DNA from 4 places in the Micromonospora sp. NPDC051141 genome. Region 3 is predicted to be linked to each of the others. Evidence: riboswitches for the same ligand, from Rfam matches in the RefSeq annotation. Region 3 holds a riboswitch; each other region holds the start of a gene.
What was found. Region 3 has a riboswitch for cyclic di-AMP ahead of ACIA6B_RS09725 (NlpC/P60 family protein). Riboswitches for the same ligand answer to the same signal wherever they lie in the genome.

Region 1 (4,470 bases), on a different contig from region 3:
ACCCGGCTGCGCGACGAGCCCGACGGCGTGGTGCGGATCGACGTGGAGATCACGCTCACCGCGCCGGCACCGCTGTTCGGTTACGCGTTCCGCCAGGCACGGGCCGCTCACCTGGGCCTCGCCGCCCGCCTCGGCGCGACGCTGGAGGGCCGGCCCGCCTGATCCGCCCCCACGGCTTCCAGACGGACAGCACGGTGGCGATCAGCAGCAGCGTGGTGGAGACGGCCGGCGGCACCACCAGGTCGACCCGCAGGTGCGCGTCGGCTGCCCCGGCGAGCGCGCCGAGGTGCCGGATCCGGGGGGTCAGCAGGAGCAGCACCAGGCCGAGCATGACGGTGGTGAGCGCGATCTTCACCAGCACCCATCGCCAGCGCAGCAGGCCCCACGGAGTGAGCAGGGCGCTGGCGGTCCCGATCAGCCAGACCGCCACGCTCAGCGGTGCGAACAGCCAGGTGACCACCAGCGCCGCCGCCGGGTAGACCACGTCGGGATCGGCGCCCCGCAGCCCGGCGACGCCGAGCGCGAGCAGCGTCAGGTCGGTGCCGAGCCAGCCGAGCGAGGTGGCCAGGTGCGCGGTGAGCAGCGCCTTGCGGCCGGCGGGGGAGAGTCGTCTCATGTCCCGATCGTCGCCCCGGGGGGGGGGGGGGGGGGGGGGGGGGGGGGGGGGGGGGGGCCGGCGCGCGGCGGGGGGGGCCCCCCCCCCCCCCCCCCCCCCCCCCCCCCCCCCCCCCCCCCCCCCCCCCCCCCCCCCCCCCCCCCCCCGACACCCGGTGTACGTCGTGGGGCGTAGTGCTCAGTAGACCGACAGGTGCACGTGGTTGGTGTGGTCGCTGGACGGGTCGCCGTTGCCCCCGCTGTACGACTTCCAGCCGCTGCTGGGCAGCCAGATCTGCTTGAACCAGATCACGTAGAGCACGGCGAGCGGGTCGGCGTTGCGCACGAAGTACGCGGCCAGGTTGTTGCCGTACGTCCGGTCGCCGCCGCTGGCCACGCCGCCGAAGCCGCTCTTCTGGGCCGCGAAGTCGCAGGCCCGACCCTTCGGGTGCTCGCCGGAGCCGCTGGGTCGGTGGCAGGAGACGTACCTGGTGAAGCCGGCGGCCTGGGCCTGTTGCAGCGCGTGCAGCGTACGCGGGGTGATGCAGCCGCTGGCCGGCGTCGGGTCGTTGACGCTGCACGACTCGGCCGGCCAGGAGCCGTCGGAGTTGCGCTTGGCCGGCTTCGCGTTCGCGGTGGAGGTGCCCCGGATCCCGGTGCCGCCGCCGCTGCTGGCGGACGGCCGGTTGTTGGCCTCCTCCAGCGCCTGCTCGGCCTGCTCCTTGCGCTTGGCCATCACCGTGACCTGCTTGCGTTGCTCGCGGACCTCGCCGTCGAGCGCGGTACGGGTGCGGAGCGCCTCGTCGCGGGTGATGATCAGCTCGCGCAGCGTCCGGTCCTCGTGCGCGGCGACCGTCTCCAGGGCGGCGGCCCGGTCCATGAAGCCTTCCGGGCTGGTGCTGCCGAGCAGCGCCGCGGCGGTGCCCATCCGGCCGGTGCGGTACGCCACCTCGGCGATCTCACCGACCTTGGCGTTGCGCTCGACCAGCTCCGCGTCGATCGTCACGAGTCGTTCGTTGAGCTGCTTCTGCCGGGTCACCGACCGGGTCAGCGCGGCCTTGGCCTCCAGCCAGCCCTTGCTGGCGGCGTCGAGCTTGGCGCGCAGCGCCGGTGTGCCGCCCTCGTCGTCGTCACCGGGCGCGGCGGCGAGCCGGCCAGTCGGGGGCGCCGCCGAGGCGGGGGAGACCGGCGCCGTCACGAGGCCGAGGGCCAGCATCGCGACGAGCATGGCCGCCATCCGGGCGGCCGTCCGTCGTACAGGTGCCACTGGGGGCATTCACGTGTCCTTCCGTCAACCGCCGACCGGGTTAGCTGACGGGTTCGGGACGGAAGATCCCTACCGCTGACGCGGATGCACCCCACGTACGTGGTTCCCCGGCTCGCCCCGCGGGCGATTAGGCGACGGCCGCTCCGTCGGCGCCGGATGACGCCTGCGGGTCGGCCGCGACCGAGCCTACCGGCGTTGCCCGGGGTCGGCTCCGCCACCCGGAACCGAATACCGGGCAAAACCGGCATAAGCCAACAATAGCCACTCGAATTTAAGTCTGTCCTAACTACCAGCCGGTCGGGCCGCAGGCGCCGGCGGACGCTCCGGGTTCGATCTGCAACGTGGCGTGATCGATCGAGAAGTCCTCGTGCAGCGCGGCCCGGGCGGCGGCCAGCACGGTGGCGACCTCCGCGCCCGGATCGGTGGTCAGGTGCGCCGAGGCCACGTCCATGCCGGAGGTGAGCGTCCAGACGTGCAGGTCGTGCACCTCGGCCACGCCGGGCACGGCGGTCAGCCGGTCGTGCACGGCGGTCACCTGGAGGTGTTCCGGCGCGGCCTGCACCAGGATCCGCACCGCGGCCCGGCCGAGCCGCCAGGTGCGCGGCAGGATGAACAGGCCGATCGCCACCGCGACCAGCGGATCGGCCCACCACCAGTCGGTGACCGCGATGACCAGCGCGGCGCCGATCACGCCGAGCGAGCCGAGCAGGTCGCCCAGCACCTCCAGGTACGCGCCACGCAGGTTGATGCTCTCCTGGGCGCCGGAGCGCAGCAGCGCGAACGCGGCGATGTTGGCGAGCAGGCCGAGCACGGCCACCACCAGCATCGGCCCGGCGAGCACCTCCGGCGGCTCGCCGAACCGGCGTACCGCCTCGATCAGGACGTAGACCGCGACGGCGCCGAGCAGCACCGCGTTGGCCAGCGCGGCGAGCACCTCCAGCCGGTAGAGCCCGAACGTGCGTTGCGGGTCGGTCCGGGCGCGCCGGGTGGCGGTGATCGCCGCGAGCGCCATGCCGATGCCGAGCACGTCGGTGAACATGTGGCCGGCGTCGGAGAGCAGCGCGAGCGAACCGGTCGTGACGGCGGCCACCGCCTCGACCACCATCAACACGGCGAGCAGCGCGAACGCCGCCCAGAGCCGACCGGAGTGCCGGTGCGCCGCGTTGGCCACCGCGGCGCTGTGGTCATGACCTGCGCCCACGCACACACCCTCCCGCCCCGGGTCCCGGACGGACCCAATCTATGCTCACATCGCTATGTGTGCAAGTGACTGGGGCGTCAGCCCACCGGATCGAGCGTGGTCAGGCGCTGGGTGGCCCGGGACAGCGCGACGTAGAGCGTGCGGACACCCGAACCCGGGTCGGCCCGGATCTCGCTCGGCGCGACCAGCACCACCCCGTCGTACTCCATGCCCTTGGCCTGGAGGCTGGTGACCACCTGGAGCCGGCCCGCGTCGAGGTCGCCCAGCCAGCCGGCCACCTCGTCCCGGCGCGGCACCGGCGTGATCACGCCGACCGTGCCCTCCACCTCGGCCAGCAGCACCTGGACCGCCTCGACCGTGGCCGCCGGCAGCTCGGCCGCGGCCACCGTCCGCTCCACCGGTGGCACACCGGTGGAGCGCACCGCGACGGGCAGCGCCAGGTCCGGATACCGCCGGCGGATCTCCGCCGCCGCCACCGCGAAGATCTCCGCCGAGTTGCGGTAGTTGGTGGTCAGCTCGAAGCGACGCCGGGGCCGCCGCCCCAGCGCCTGGTCACGCGCCCGGTCCAGCTCCTGCGGATCGCCGGTCCAGGCGGTCTGCGCCGGATCGCCGACCACGGTCCACGAGGCCAGCCGGCCGCGCCGACCGACCATCCGCCACTGCATCGGCGAGACGTCCTGCGACTCGTCCACCACCACGTGGGCGAAGTCGCGGTAGTCCACCGGGCGCTCCCGGGCGGCGGCCCGGGCCGCGCGCTGCCGATCGGCGTACGTGCTCAGCTCGCGCACGCCGCCGGCCAACTGGTACGGGTCCCGCTTCGGCTTCGCCCGCCGCACCGGCGTGCCGAGCAGCGCGTCCAGCTCGTCCAGCAGCGCGACGTCGGCGACGGTCAACCCGTCGGTGTCCAGCGTCCGGTACGCGTCGGTGAGCAGCCGGATCTCGGCCGCGGAAAGGACCCCGCCGGCGTACCGGCGCAGCCGCTCGGGCCGGGCCAGCCAGCCCAGCACGTGACGCGGGTGCAGCCGGGGCCACCAGGCCTTGAGGAACTCGCGGAACTCCGGCCGCTCGATGATCTCGTCCTCGAACGCGGGCTGCTCCGGCAGCCGGCCCACCCGCAGCGTCCGGGCCTGCGCGTAGAGCGCGGCGAGCACGGCGTCGAACGCGGCCCGACGCACCTCGTTGCGACGCGCGCCCCGGGTCAGCGTGCGGTCCCGCACCGTGTCCAGCGCCGGCCGGTCCAGCCGCAGCAGCTCACCGCGGTAGAGCAGGCGCAGCTCGGCCGGCGAGTCCGGCACCGCGTCCCGCGCGGCGCGTTCCAGCACCCTCCGCATCCGCAGCGAACCCTTCACGGCCGCCACCTCCGGCGGGTCGGTCCGGGTCGCCGACAGGCCCGGGAACAGCGACCCGA
Region 2 (4,470 bases), on a different contig from region 3:
GAGTGCGTCAACCGCGCCGACGCGCTGGTCTCCGACGTCTCCGGGGTCATCTCCGACTGGCTCTACTCCGGCAAGCCCTACGCGGTCACCGACACCGGCGCCGACGGCGCGCACTTCGTCGAGCGGTTCCCACTCGCGGCCACCGGCTACGTGTTGCGCCGCGACATGTCCAACGTGGACGACGTGCTCACCGCGCTGCTCGACACCGACCCGAAGGCTGCCGAGCGCTGGACGGCCCGGACCCGCTACCTGGGCGACTTCCCCGCCGACGGCTACGCCGAGGCGTTCCTCTCCGCCGCCCGCCGCGAGCTGGAACCGGACTGGGCCGTCCCGGCGCCGCGTCCGGCCTAGAGATAGGGGTCGAGCAGGGCGAGCACCGCCGCCGGGTCCTCGACGTGGGCGTGGTGGCCCAACCCGGGCAGGGTGGCCACCGGCACGCCGAACGCCTTGAGCTGGGCGTCCGTCACCATCGGATCCGTCTCGCCGCGCGCCAGCAGCACCGGCGCGTCGGCGGCGGCCAACAGGGCGGGCATGTCGGGCTCACCCACCGCGAACGCGGCCGGATCCATGGCCAGCCGCCACCGTCCACCGCCCCGCTCGTCGCCGCCGGGGTGGCTCCGGTGCCCGCGGCCGTCCTCCCGCCGCAGCCCCGCGTCGACCACCGGGTGGTCGGGGGCGAACAGGCCGGCGAGCCCGGAGACCCGCAGGTAGCGGCGGGCCGCCTCGTCACGGGTGGCGAACCAGGTCACCGGCCGGGCCGCCAACTCGTCCGCCTTGGCCAGCTCGGCCGGTGACCAGACCACCTTGATGCCCAGCCCGACCACCGCGTCGACCGGCAGGCCCCGCTGCCGTGCGGCGAGCGCCAGCGCCACCACACCACCGAGCGAGTGCCCGAGCAGCACCAGTCGGTCGTGCGGGCCGAGCCGGAGCGCGTCGAGCCCGTCCGCCACGCGCCGCGCCAGGGCCGCGAACGAGTACCCGGCGCCCGGCAACGGCGGTGACCAGCCGTGGCCGGCCAGGTCGGGGGCGAGCCAACGTCCCTGCCAGCGACGCTCCAGCAGCGGCGCCCAGGGCAACCACACCTCGCCGGTGGCGCCCATGCCGTGCAGGAGCACCAGGTGGCGGGTCGCCGTCGCATCGCCCATACGCCGCAGTCTGCCACCGCACGGACACCCCGCGCGAGACCACGCACGGCCGGTGCCGCCCCGGGTCGAATGGAACGCGGTGACCGTCCTCGGAACCGGGAGACACCACCGCGTCGTTCCAGAAGCTGGGCGCGGAGCGGTGTCGACGCGTCGGGCACGCCGGGCGGTGCTTGCGCCCGCAGCGCTACGAACTTGAGGGCGTGGACGGGTCGCCGTCCTGACCCGTCCACGCCATCAGGTTTGCAGGCTCCGGAGCACTGACTGTCCGCCAGCCAACGGCCGGGTGGGGCGGCGAGTGGAACGCGGTGGACGTCTGGGCGCGCGTGAGACATCCGTAGCGTTCCAGTGCCGGGCGTGCCTCAGTGGGTGCGTTGTCCGGTTTCGGGGTGGTGGGCGGCACGCTCGCGGCGGAATCGTCGACGGGGTGGCGGCGTTGTATCCCGGTGCACGGCCGAGGAAGGCAAGCGGCCCCCGCCGCCGGCCCCGCCCGGGAATGACGGTGGGTCCCCGGTCGTTGCACACACTTCCGGCGCCGCGATTGAGGCCCCCGCCCCGCGAGCAGCCAGAACTTGTCTTGTGCGCCTGACGGTGCCCGCACCCCCCGGGTGCGTTGACCCCCGAATGGAGCCCCCCGTGAACACGATGCTGCGTAAGAGTGTGCTGGGTATTGCTGGTCTGGCTTTCACCGGTGGTGTGTTCGCCGGTCCGATCGCCGGTCACGTCGAGTCCGCGCACGCCGCTACCGCCGGCAAGCCGGTCACGGTGGCGAGCGTGCAGGGTGAGCAGTCCACGATCAACCTGAACGACGAGCAGACGGCCAACGTCAAGGCGATCATCGCGGCGACGAAGAAGGCCGGGCTGCCGGAGCGGGCCGCGGTCATCTCGATCGCCACCGCGTTGCAGGAGTCGAAGCTGGAGAACCTGGGTCACCTCGGTGACCGCAACGACCACGACTCGCTGGGTCTGTTCCAGCAGCGCCCCTCCTCTGGTTGGGGCACCCCGGAGCAGATCACCGACCCCGAATACTCCACGCTCGCGTTCCTGAAGGGGTTGAAGCAGGTCGACGGCTGGCAGGACATGCCGCTGACCAAGGCCGCCCAGACCGTGCAGGTGTCGGCCTACCCGGACGCGTACGCGCAGTGGGAGAAGCAGGCCACCGACCTCGTCAACCAGCACTGGAACAGCTGAGACACCACGAAGGCCGGCACCCCGAACCGGGGTGCCGGCCTTCGACGCGTACGGTCAGGCGGAGTAGCCGCGCGTGGCCATCCAGTTCGCCAGGTCGATGGTGCTGACCCAGTACGCCGGCAGCGACGGGTCCGCCGAGTCGGCGATCCGTACGGTCCGGCCGTCGTTCTGGTAGCCGACCACGGCGATGTAGTGGCCGCCCGGGAACGAGTGCCAGCCGCCGTTGGTGTCGGTGGCGTCCCCGACGACGTTCGAGACCACCGCCCGGCCGTTGCGGACCGCGTTGACCACGTCGGCCTGGAGCCGGTCGATCTGCTCCTTGGTGGCCGCGCCAGGAATCATGCGGGTCCGGTACGGGTCGCCCTTGACCTGCTGGTTGAGCACCCGGGTGGTGTCCTCGGCCGAGTTGGTGCCCATCTCGGTGGTACCGAGCGCGACGGCGAGCGTGTCCTGGCTGCGCTCGATGCCGGTGGCGCTGAGCGCGTTCCGCACCGCGGCCGGGCCGCAGTAGTAGTAGGTGGTCTGCGCCTGGTAGTCGTAGTCGAGCACCTTGCTCGACGGCGGCTTCGGCGTGGCCTTGCGGGTGGTGTCCGGGTCGGCGACCTTCGCCGACGGCGAGGCCGTGGGCGAGGCGCTGGGCGAGCGGCGGGGGGAGGCGCTCGGCGAGGCGCTGGGCGACGCGCTCGGCGACGGGACGGCGATGCGCGCCTCGCTGCGGCTGGCGGTGTCGCCGAGGCGGGAGCCGAGTTCCGCCACCGCGGCGGTGTTCTCCTGCCGGGTCGGCGCGTCGTCGGTGGCGGTCAGCGCGGCGCCGGTGCCGCCGGCCAGCACGAGGGCCGCCGCCGAACCGGCGATGATCTGGTACGGACGCTCGGTCGCGAGGCGACGCAGGTGGCGCTTCAGGTGGTACTTCACGGGTTTCCTCCACGGGGGTGGGCGGCACGCGCCGACCCCGCGCGTGGAGGAACTCACACGCGCTGGCGGGCGGGACGGCCGCGGGAAGTCGCCCGGATGCCGGGCGGGACGGGGTCGGAAGCGCGTCGCGTCAGGCGAGCGCCGGCACCCCGGGGCCGTGGAGGCGGGGAGACGTTCGGGGGGTGGTGGGCACGGGATGGAACTCCTTCCGTGGCCGCCGACCGGGTTAGCTGACGGATTCGGGCGGGAAGTACGCCCTACCGCGGCCGTGGGCTCGCGGATTCACCCCGGTGTTGCGTTGGGTCCCCGGTTCGTATGCACGATTAGGCGGGTCGGCGCGGCGTCGCCATCTGCGATCGGGAACCGCACCGGACGCGCCGACACTACCGGCGGGTACACGCCCTGCCAAGCGCCCTCACCTGCGTAAACGTCCTCTACGACTACGGATTCGGAACAGCCGGTCACCGACCTCCCTCAATGGGACGAGCGGCCAGCTCGGCGCCGTGCGGCAGGAAGCGGACATCCGGACGGCGGAGAACCGGGCAACGGGCGCAGCAGGGGCCATCGATCCGGCCGGTCGCCGGCGGACACCTCCGGTGACCGGCCTCACCGGTTCCGGGTAACGATTCGGTCGACGTGCTCCCCGGGGGCGCTCAGCCGACGCGGGCCGGACGCCACCGGGCCCCCCGCACCGCCGACGGGACCGGAACGCGGCTCGCCGTCGGGACGCGGGACGTGGGCACCGGCCGCAGCGCCGTGGCAGCCGCGTACGCCTCGGCGGCGAGCGTGCGGGCCGCCTCGGCGGCCAGTTCGGCGTCCCGCCACGCCAGGCGTTCCCGCTCGGCGGCCGTCTCCCAGCCGGCCCGCCGACCGTCGCGGACGGTTCGGGCCAGCACGATCTCCTGCTCGGCCGGGTGCCGGCGCGGGTCCCACCCGTTGCGGTGGGCGAGCACGTCGGCGAGCTGGCGGGCGGTCAGCTCCCCCCGCCAGTGCGCGGTCATGGCGGCGTGGTGCAGCCAGCGCTCGCGCGCCGCGTACTCGGCGGGGGTGCGGGGGGTGTGCGGGGCGGGCAGCGCGCCGGCGCCGGCCAGGCGGCGGGCGGCGGCGTCCGCCTCGTCGTAGGCCCTCCAGGCCCGTTCGGCCTCGCTCTGGGCAGCCAGCCACTGCTCGCGACGGCGACGGGCGGTCTGCGCGGCCCCGGCCGCGGCCACCGCCACCTCGT
Region 3 (4,470 bases):
CGCCGACGCCCGTGTCGCCAAGGGCGGCCACGCCAAGCTCGACCCCAACCACCTGACCGCCAAGCAGGTTCGCGACCGCGAGGCCGACCTCGCCGCCGCGCAGCGCGAGCGGGCCAACTTCCGGACCGGCGCCGTCACCCCGCTGGCGACCGTGACCATCCCGGTCGTCGTGCACGTCATCCAGGAGAACAGCACCCGCGCCGGCGGCAACATCCCGGACTCGCTGATCACCCAGCAGATCAGCGTGCTCAACCAGGCGTACGCGGGCTCCACCGGCGGCGCTGCCACCGCGTTCAGCTTCCAGCTCTCGAAGATCAACCGGGTGACCAACCCGTCGTGGTACCCGATCGTGCAGGGCTCCTCGGCGGAGCGGTCGATGAAGACCTCGCTGCGCACCGGCGGCAAGAACACGCTGAACATGTACCTCGGTGAGCTCAGCGACGGCCTGCTGGGCTGGGCGACCTTCCCGAAGCGGACGCTGGACAAGATGGACGGCGTGGTCGTGCTCGGCGAGTCGCTGCCCGGCGGCACGGCGACCAACTACAACCAGGGCGACACCGGCACCCACGAGATCGGCCACTGGCTGAACCTCTACCACACCTTCCAGGGCGGCTGCTCGGGCTCGGGTGACAGCGTCTCCGACACCCCGGCCGAGGCCTCCCCGGCGTACGAGTGCCCGACCGGTCGGGACACCTGCTCCACGACCGGCAAGGACCCGATCACCAACTTCATGGACTACACGTACGACTCCTGCATGTACCAGTTCACCGCCGGCCAGGCGAGCCGCATGCTGACCGCGTGGAACGCCTACCGCGCGGCCTGATCGCCACCGCACCACGTACCGACCGGTGCCGGCCCCGTCCACGGACAGGGCCGGCATCGGCGTTTTCCGGGCCTGGTCAGGCGGCCGGCCGGCGGGTGTCGAAGCCGTGCCGGCCACGGCGGCCGTCCGGCACGAGCACGTCACGCCGGGCCGCGGCCGGGGGTGGCGACGCCGGGGTGGCGGACGCGGGTGTGGCCTCCCCCGGGTCCAGCCAGAGCCGCATCTCCGGGCGGCCGGCGCCGATCTGGGTGACCGGGTCACGGCGGGTCAGCATCGCCACGTCGACGGAGAACTCGAACAGGCGCCAGTCACCCTGCGGCGCCGCCCGGCCGATCAGGGACAGTCGGTCGACCGTCGCCCGATCCGTCACCGGGCGGGCCCGACCGGCCAGGTATGCCTCGTCGTCGCTCTCCTCCGGCGGGAAGGAGTGCAACGCGTAGCGGCCGTCGCGTTCGAGGTCGCGACGCTTCGGCGAGTCGATGACGAAACACCAGAGCCCGTCGTCGGTGATCAGCGGCGAGACCGGGTGCACCCGTGGGCCACCGTCGGCGCGGACCGTGGCGAGGTAGCCGAAGCCCGGCCCGTACTGCTGCATCAGAAGGCGGATCTCGGCCGCGAGTCGGGGTTCGTCGGCGGCGAATTCGGACCAGGAAGCCATGCCGACAGTCTATCGAACACGTGTACGAAGAAGTAGTCCGACACGCTGGTTACCACCGTCTGTCGCTAGAGTGTTCCGATGCTGCTCTCCGACCGCGACCTGGTCTCCGAGATCAAGGCGGGCACGCTCGCGCTGGAGCCCTTCGAGCCCACGCTGGTGCAGCCGTCCAGCATCGACGTACGCCTGGACCGGCTGTTCCGGGTCTTCAACAACCACCTCTACACGCACATCGACCCGTCGGTGCAGCAGGACGACCTGACGTCGATGGTGGAGGTTCCGGAAGGGCAGCCGTTCGTGCTGCACCCGGGCGAGTTCGTGCTCGCCTCCACGCTGGAGGTGATCTCACTGGGCGAGGAGCTGGCCGGTCGGCTGGAGGGCAAGTCGAGCCTGGGGCGGCTCGGTCTGCTCACCCACTCCACGGCCGGCTTCATCGACCCGGGCTTCTCCGGCCACGTCACGCTGGAGCTGTCCAACGTGGCGAACCTGCCGATCACGCTCTGGCCGGGCATGAAGATCGGCCAGCTCTGCATCTTCCGGCTCTCGTCGCCGGCCGAGCACCCGTACGGCTCGGCCGTCTACGGCTCGCGCTACCAGGGCCAACGCGGCCCGACGCCGAGCCGGTCCTGGCAGAGCTGGCGCACCTGGCCGACCCGCTGACGCCGAGCGCGGTTGTTGAGCGGGGCCCCCTGTTATGCGGAATGCGTTAACAGGGGGCCCCTCCTTGCACCTCAGCCGGGGCGGCCGTAGCTGTTGATGTCGCCGTCATCGACGCGCTTCATGGTGATGGGCTTGCCGGACTGGGAGGCGTGCACCACCCAGCCGTCCCCGACGTACATGCCCACGTGGTGCAGGTCGCCGTAGTAGAAGACCAGGTCACCGGCGCGCAGCTCGGCGCGGCTGACCCGCTTCGTCACGTCGTGCTGCTGGCGGGCGTTGTGCGGCAGCGAGACCCCGGCCTTCGCCCAAGCGGCCATGGTCAGGCCCGAGCAGTCGAAGTGGTCCGGGCCGGCCGCGCCCCACACGTAGATCTTGCCGATCTGGGCGCAGGCGAACTTGACCGCCACCCCGGCCGCGCCGCCCGGGTATCCGGCGGGACAGGGGGCCGGGCGCAGCGGGCCGCCGCCACCGTTGCCGTACACCTTGAGCCGCAGCTTCTGGAGCTTGGCGATCTCGGCGTCGATCTGCTTCTTCTTCGCCGCGAGCTGGGCCTCGGTGCGGCTCAGGTCGGCGACCATCGCGTCCAGCGGCTTCTTCTTCGCCGCCAGTTCGTCGCGCAGCGCGGCGATGTCGCGAACCTGCTCCTGCTGGTGGTGCGCGAAGCGGTCCAGCATTTCCAGGCCGGTGACCAGCTCACTCGGCGAACGGCTGCCCAGCAGCGCGTTGACCGTGGAGAGGTTGTCGCCCTTGTACGCGTCGGCGGCGAGCCCGCCGACCCGGCCGAGCGCGGCGTCCACCCGGGCCTGGAGCGGGGCGATCTGCTTCCCGAGCGCGTCGGCCTGCTTGCGGCGCACCGCGAGCTGCCCGCGGACGGCGTTGACCTGTTCGATGACGGGTTCGAGCTTGTTCCAGTCGCGGTCGATCTGGGCCTCGATCTCGGCGACCGAGGGTTCCGCGTGCGCCGCCGTCGCGCCACCGGTCAGGACGACCGCGGCGCCGACCAGGGCGGCGAGTGTGGTGGTGAAGCGGGACCAGCGGAAACGCGGCACGGCGGCGGACCGGTCGACCGACCGGCTCGACGTCGGCCGCGGGGCATGGTGGGCCACCGGGCGTCCGTACTCCTTCTGCCTGACCGCCTACCGGGTTAGCTGACGGGTTCGGGCGGGAAGGGAGGCGCCCTACCGCAGTGGCTGCGGATTCACCCCAGGAACCTGGGTCCCCGGTTCGCCCGTGGGCGACTCGGCGGTGTCGGGCCGTCACCGACCGGGTTGGACGGTGAAACTTGCGGCCGACGATTGACCAGAGTAAGGATTCCCGTTATCGATCCGCAACCCGAACGGCCGTGACACTCCGTACCGGATGCGCCACACGAACGCGAATGAAGATTTCCTTCATATCGGATTACTGCCTGGAAAGGTATTGACCCCCGTGGGTGGGCGGAGTGAGGGTGGAACGCAGTGACCCCCATCCCTGTCCAGGAGGTTCGATGCACCTCTCAGCCCCGCCGTCGAGCAGACGGATCCTGCTCGCCGCCGCCGTGGCGACGGCCACCGCCCTGGCCACCACCGGCCCGGTGAGCGCCGCGCCGCAGGCGGCCCAGCCCACCGGCGACCGCCAGCAGCAGTACGCTGCCGCGGCGGCCGAGTACGGCGTACCGCAGAACGTGCTGCTCGGTGTCTCCTACCTGGAGTCGAGGTGGGACACCCACCCGGGCCAGCCCAGCACCAGCGGCGGCTACGGCCCGATGCACCTGACCGACGCCGCGCACGTGCTGGCCACGCCGGGCAGCGCGCACGTCGACGAGGACGAGGACCCGCGCGGCGACGACAGCCGCCCGCTCCGGCTCGACCCGGGCACCGCCGCCGCGCCGACTCGGGAGACGCCGCTGCCGACCGCCTCGCTCCAGACGCTCGACGCCGCCGCCACGCTCACCGGGCTGGACGCGCAGACGCTGCGCACCGACCCGGCCGCGAACATCCGCGGTGGCGCGGCGCTGCTGGCGTCGTACCAGAAGGCACTGGGTGGGCCGGTCGGCGCCGGCAGCGACGTCGCGGCCTGGTACGGCGCGGTGGCCCGCTACTCCGGCGCGGACACGTCAGACGCGGCGGCGGCCTTCGCCGACGAGGTCTACGACCAACTCGGCCAGGGCGCGACCCGGACCACCGACGACGGGCAACGGGTCACGCTGGCCGCCACCGCCGCGCAGCCGGACCGGGCCGGGCTGGCCCGGCTCGGCCTGCGTCACGCCGCGCGGCCGGACGGGCTGGAGTGCCCGGTGCGGCTGGCCTGCGAGTGGATTCCCGCCCCCTACGAGCAGCTCAGCGCCGACCCG
Region 4 (4,470 bases), on a different contig from region 3:
ATGCGTATCACGAAATCTTGACGTGCCATCGGTCTCGTGTGACGGTGGGTCGCGAGGCCGACACCGCCGACCGCCGGCCCGGTCGTTCCGCCCGAGGACGAGGTGAGCAGCGATGATCCCGAGCACTCCCGACGAGGCACTCGCCGAACTACGGGCCGGTAACCACCGGTTCGTCACCGGCGTGCCGCAGCATCCGAACCAGGACGCCGGGCACCGGGCCGCGGTCGCCGAGGGCCAGCACCCGTTCGCGGTGATCGTCGGCTGCTCCGACTCCCGGCTCGCCGCCGAGATCATCTTCGACCGCGGTCTCGGCGACCTCTTCGTGGTGCGTACCGCCGGGCACACCGCCGGCCCCGAGGTGCTCGGCAGCGTCGAGTACGCGGTGACCGTGCTCGGCACGCCCCTCGTGGTGGTGCTCGGCCACGACTCGTGCGGCGCGGTCCAGGCGGCCCGCGAGGCGGTCCGCACCGGCTCCGCGCCGGCCGGGCACCTGGGCGCGGTGGTGGACGCCGTCTCGCCCAGCCTGCTCCGGGCCGCCCGGCAGGAGGTCGAGGACCTCGACGGCATCATCGACATCCACATCGCGCAGACCGTGGAGACCCTGTTGGCCCGCTCGACGGTGCTCGCCGAGCGGGTGGCCGCGGGAGCGTGCGCGGTGGCCGGCATGTCGTACCGGCTCAGCGGCGGCGAGGTGCGAACGGTGGCGCAGTCCCCGGCCCCGGTGCCCGCCCCGGCCGCACCGGCGGACCCGGCGCTCGCCGGCTGACCACCCCCGGACACACGGAAGGGGCCGCCCGGAGGCGGCCCCTTCTCGCGTACGCGTCAGAGCAGTGACATGTGCACGTGGTCGGTGTGGTTGGAGGGCCCGCTGTAGGAACTCCAGCCGGTCGCCGGGAACCAGATCTGCCGGTTCCAGATCACGTAGTAGATGCCCAGCCGGTCGGCGTTACGGATGAGGAAGGCGGCCACCTCGTTGCCGTACCGGCGGGTGTCGTTGTTGTGCCACGGCGAGAAGCCGCTGTTCTGCAACGACCAGTCGCACGCCTTGCCCTTGGGGTGCTCCCACGGCCCGCCGGGGCGGTAGCAGCCCACGAAGCGGTTGAAGCCGGCGCGCTTGACCTCCTTGTACGCGTGCAGCGTGCGCGGCGTGACGCAGCCGGAGGTGGTCGGGTCGTTCTCGCTGCACGACTCGGACTTCCATCCGCCGTCGGCGGTGCGGCCGGGGCCGATCTTGGCAACCGGGGAGGTGGCCGAGACCAGGCCACCGGTGAAGTCCAGCCCACCGACCAGCTTCAGCGCCTTCTGCGCCTCGACCTTCTCGCGGGCCATCGCGTTCGTCTGCTTCTCCTGCTCGCGCACCTCGGCGTCGAGCGCGATCTTGGCCTGCTCGGCGCGCGTCTTCACCGCGTTGATGGCGGCGAGCCGCTGCCCGTTGAACAGGTTGAGTTCGTCCAGGGCACTGGCCCGACGGACGAACGAGTCGGGCGAGTCGCTCTCCAGCAGCATCGCCATCGCACCGACCCGACCGGTGCGGTAGGACTGCGCGGCGATCTCGGTGACCTGCGGGCTGAGCGCGTCCAGCTCGTTCTGCGCCGCCTTCACCTCCAGCGCGAGCTTGAGCTGCCGCTTGCGCGACGTGTCCAGCTTGGACTTGGCCTGGAGGTAGGCCCGGTTGGCGGCGGTGACGGCCTCGCTGATCAGCGGTGGGTCGTCGTCCTCCGAGTGCCCCGAGGGGTTGGGGGCGGCGGTGTGCGGAGCCGCCGACGCCGGGGTCGGCCCGACCAGCACGGCGAGCGCGGCGAGCACGGCCACCACGGGTGTCAAGCAGCGGCGCAGGGGTGCCGTCACAGTGTTCCCTTCCGTCGGCCGCCGACCGGGTTAGCTGACGGGTTCGGGACGGAAGCGGCCCCTACCGCTGACGCGGATTCACCCCATGTACCTGGTTCCCCGGCTCGCCCGGAGGCGATTGGGCGGCGGCACCGCAGGCGCGGGTGCGCGCCTTCGGCGGTGACCGGCAGCGAGGTTACCCGAGATGTCGACCGGGGATCTACGCCCGGAAGCCGACCAATCGCGAGAATTCGACATTGCCCAGCGTGACCAGCATCGCGTTTCCCGCGCGCCGTCACGCTGCGGAGTGTCACCATGCGACATCCGTACTTCCCCGGTGGTCGGGCCGCCGTTCGGCCGACGTCCCGCCGAGCGCCTCCAGCGCCTCGCGGCGGGCCGCGGGGGGCCGGCCCGGCGGCGTCGGCGACGCCCCGGTCGCCGGGCCGTGCCGTCCGGCGGTGGCCACGACCGCGGCCAGCGCGGTGGTGAGCGGTACGGCGGCGATCAGGCCGAGGGTCGCCACCGCGCTGCGGACGATCTCCTGGGCCAGGAACTCGCTGGTGAGGATCTCGCTCACCGGGCGGGAGTCGGCCACCAGCAGGAGCAGCAGCGGCAGCGAGGCGCCCGCGTACGCCAGCACGATGGTGTTGACAGTGGACGCGATGTGCGCCCGGCCCACCCGGGTCGCCGCCCGGTAGAGCTGCCGTCGGGACAGGTCGGGGTTGGCGTGCGCCAGCTCGGTGACGGTGGCCGCCTGGGTGACCGTGACGTCGTCCAGCACTCCCAGCGAGCCGATGATGATGCCGGCCAGCAGCAGGCCGTGCAGGTCCACGCCGCCCTGGAACATGGAGAGCGTGGTGGCGTCCTCGCTGCCGAAGCCGGTCAGGTGGGTGGCGGCGGTGGCGAGCGTGCCCAGCACGCCGGTGACCACCAGGCTGCCGAGCGTGCCGAGCACCGCCACGGACGTCTGCGCGCTGATCCCGTGGGTCAGGTAGAGCACCACGAACATGATCAGCGCGGCGCCGACGATCGCCACCGGCAGCGGGGACCGGCCGGCGCCGATCCCGGGCAGCACGAAGCCGAGCAGGATGGCGAAGCTCGCCACCAGGCCACCCAACGCGGCCAGCCCGCGCCAGCGCCCGAACGCCACGATCGCGGCGGCGAAGAGCGCCACCAGCCAGATCAACGGCGTGGCGCGCTGGTGCTCGGCGATGTTGTACGCCTTCACCGACGGGTCGGCCGGGTCGGTCAACTCGACCAGGATCACCTCGTCGCCGACCTCGACGCGGGGTGCCCCGGGCCCGTCCGGGATCGGCGTCTCGACCTGCCGGCCGGCGTCCGGGCCCTGCTCCGCGGCGACCGTCACGGTGCCGCACCGGCCGCCGCCGCCCGCGGGGGCCTCCGGCGTGGGCGGACAGGGCTCGGTCACCACCCGGGTCACCGTGCCGTGGTGGCGTGGCACGTTCTCGGCTTCGGCCGGCTCCGGGCCGCCGCCCCGGGGCCAGAGCACCAGCGCCGCGAGCACGGTGAGCACGAAGAGCGGCACCACGGTCGCGAACAGGAGCCGGCGTACGCCCGGCGGCGCGGCGGGGGCGGGACGGGTGTGGTCGGCGCCCACGGCGGCTCTCCCTACGGGTCGCGGCGCACCGGTTCACCGGCCCGGTCGTCCACCGGCCGGCGCGGACGCGTCCTGTCCACGCCCGGGGTCGCCGCCGGGTCATGGTAGCCACCCCACCTGCGCGATCTTGCAGTTACGGCCTCGGCAAGCGGCGCGAACGGGGCATCTCTTGGGCCGCAACTGCAAGATCGACGGGGCGGGGCGGGGCGGGGCGGGGCAGGGAGGGGAGGGGAGAGGGCTGGGTCAGCCGCGTTTCATGAGGCGGCCCACTGCGGCCATCATCTCGGTGGCCATCTCGTCGGCGCGGCCCTCGGCGGCGCCCTCGTGCATGCAGTGCCGGGCGTGGCCGTCGAGCAGGCCCAGCGCGACCTTGTCCAGCGCGGCCTGGATGGCGGAGATCTGGGTCAGCACGTCGATGCAGTAACGGTCGTCCTCGACCATCTTCTCGATGCCCCGGACCTGTCCCTCGATGCGGCGGAGCCGCGCGAGCAGTTGGTCCTTGCTGGCGGTGTAGCCCCGGACCGGGGTGGACGGCGTGGTCATGCGTCGAGGATACCGTACCCCTCGGGGGTATGATACCGTTCGACTCGTACCCCCAGGGGGTATCTGATCGGAGGGCGAGATGGACACCACCTACCAGGTGCAGGGCATGACCTGCGGGCACTGCGTCAACGCGGTCAGCGCCGAGCTGAGCGCGCTGCCGGGCGTCACCGACGTCCAGGTCGACCTGGCCACCGGCCGGGTCACCGTCACCAGCCGGGAACCACTGGACGCGGACGCCGTCCGCGCCGCCGTCGACGAGGCCGGCTACGACCTCGCCGGGGCGTGACGGGTCCGCGGACCCGCAGAACCGAGGAGGCACCATGAACACGGCGACGAAGCTGAGTGGCTTCGCGCTCGGCCTCGCGACGGTGTTCGCCGGGGCGTACGGGATCGGTCACGTGGCCGGTCCCGCCGCCCCGGCCGCCGAGATCCGGCACGACACCACCGACACCGACCACGACTCCGGCACCGCCGACCACGGT

Region 1: it holds a riboswitch for cyclic di-AMP, as region 3 does, so the genes downstream of both, ACIA6B_RS21220 (coiled-coil domain-containing protein) here and ACIA6B_RS09725 (NlpC/P60 family protein) in region 3, are expected to answer to the same signal.
Region 2: it holds a riboswitch for cyclic di-AMP, as region 3 does, so the genes downstream of both, ACIA6B_RS03895 (C39 family peptidase) here and ACIA6B_RS09725 (NlpC/P60 family protein) in region 3, are expected to answer to the same signal.
Region 4: it holds a riboswitch for cyclic di-AMP, as region 3 does, so the genes downstream of both, ACIA6B_RS11760 (hypothetical protein) here and ACIA6B_RS09725 (NlpC/P60 family protein) in region 3, are expected to answer to the same signal.

Annotation. Positions count from the first base shown of each region.
Region 1 is NZ_JBITFD010000011.1:96,084-100,553, reverse strand. Features, by position in the region: gene ACIA6B_RS21230 (SRPBCC family protein) at 1-162, shown strand, start outside; gene ACIA6B_RS21225 (hypothetical protein) at 56-616, opposite strand; gene ACIA6B_RS21220 (coiled-coil domain-containing protein) at 794-1,870, opposite strand; cyclic di-AMP (ydaO/yuaA leader) riboswitch at 1,875-2,005, opposite strand; gene ACIA6B_RS21215 (cation diffusion facilitator family transporter) at 2,148-3,062, opposite strand; gene ACIA6B_RS21210 (HelD family protein) at 3,140-4,470, opposite strand, start outside.
Region 2 is NZ_JBITFD010000002.1:333,902-338,371, reverse strand. Features, by position in the region: gene ACIA6B_RS03910 (CDP-glycerol glycerophosphotransferase family protein) at 1-351, shown strand, start outside; gene ACIA6B_RS03905 (alpha/beta fold hydrolase) at 348-1,145, opposite strand; gene ACIA6B_RS03900 (hypothetical protein) at 1,779-2,333, shown strand; gene ACIA6B_RS03895 (C39 family peptidase) at 2,388-3,248, opposite strand; cyclic di-AMP (ydaO/yuaA leader) riboswitch at 3,449-3,588, opposite strand; gene ACIA6B_RS03890 (hypothetical protein) at 3,902-4,470, opposite strand, start outside.
Region 3 is NZ_JBITFD010000004.1:296,129-300,598, forward strand. Features, by position in the region: gene ACIA6B_RS09710 (zinc metalloprotease) at 1-823, shown strand, start outside; gene ACIA6B_RS09715 (pyridoxamine 5'-phosphate oxidase family protein) at 900-1,481, opposite strand; gene dcd (dCTP deaminase) at 1,560-2,138, shown strand; gene ACIA6B_RS09725 (NlpC/P60 family protein) at 2,210-3,244, opposite strand; cyclic di-AMP (ydaO/yuaA leader) riboswitch at 3,258-3,393, opposite strand; gene ACIA6B_RS09730 (N-acetylmuramoyl-L-alanine amidase) at 3,625-4,470, shown strand, end outside.
Region 4 is NZ_JBITFD010000005.1:119,958-124,427, forward strand. Features, by position in the region: gene ACIA6B_RS11755 (carbonic anhydrase) at 113-766, shown strand; gene ACIA6B_RS11760 (hypothetical protein) at 823-1,848, opposite strand; cyclic di-AMP (ydaO/yuaA leader) riboswitch at 1,852-1,983, opposite strand; gene ACIA6B_RS11765 (YibE/F family protein) at 2,138-3,445, opposite strand; gene ACIA6B_RS11770 (metal-sensitive transcriptional regulator) at 3,689-3,988, opposite strand; gene ACIA6B_RS11775 (heavy-metal-associated domain-containing protein) at 4,068-4,274, shown strand; gene ACIA6B_RS11780 (hypothetical protein) at 4,309-4,470, shown strand, end outside.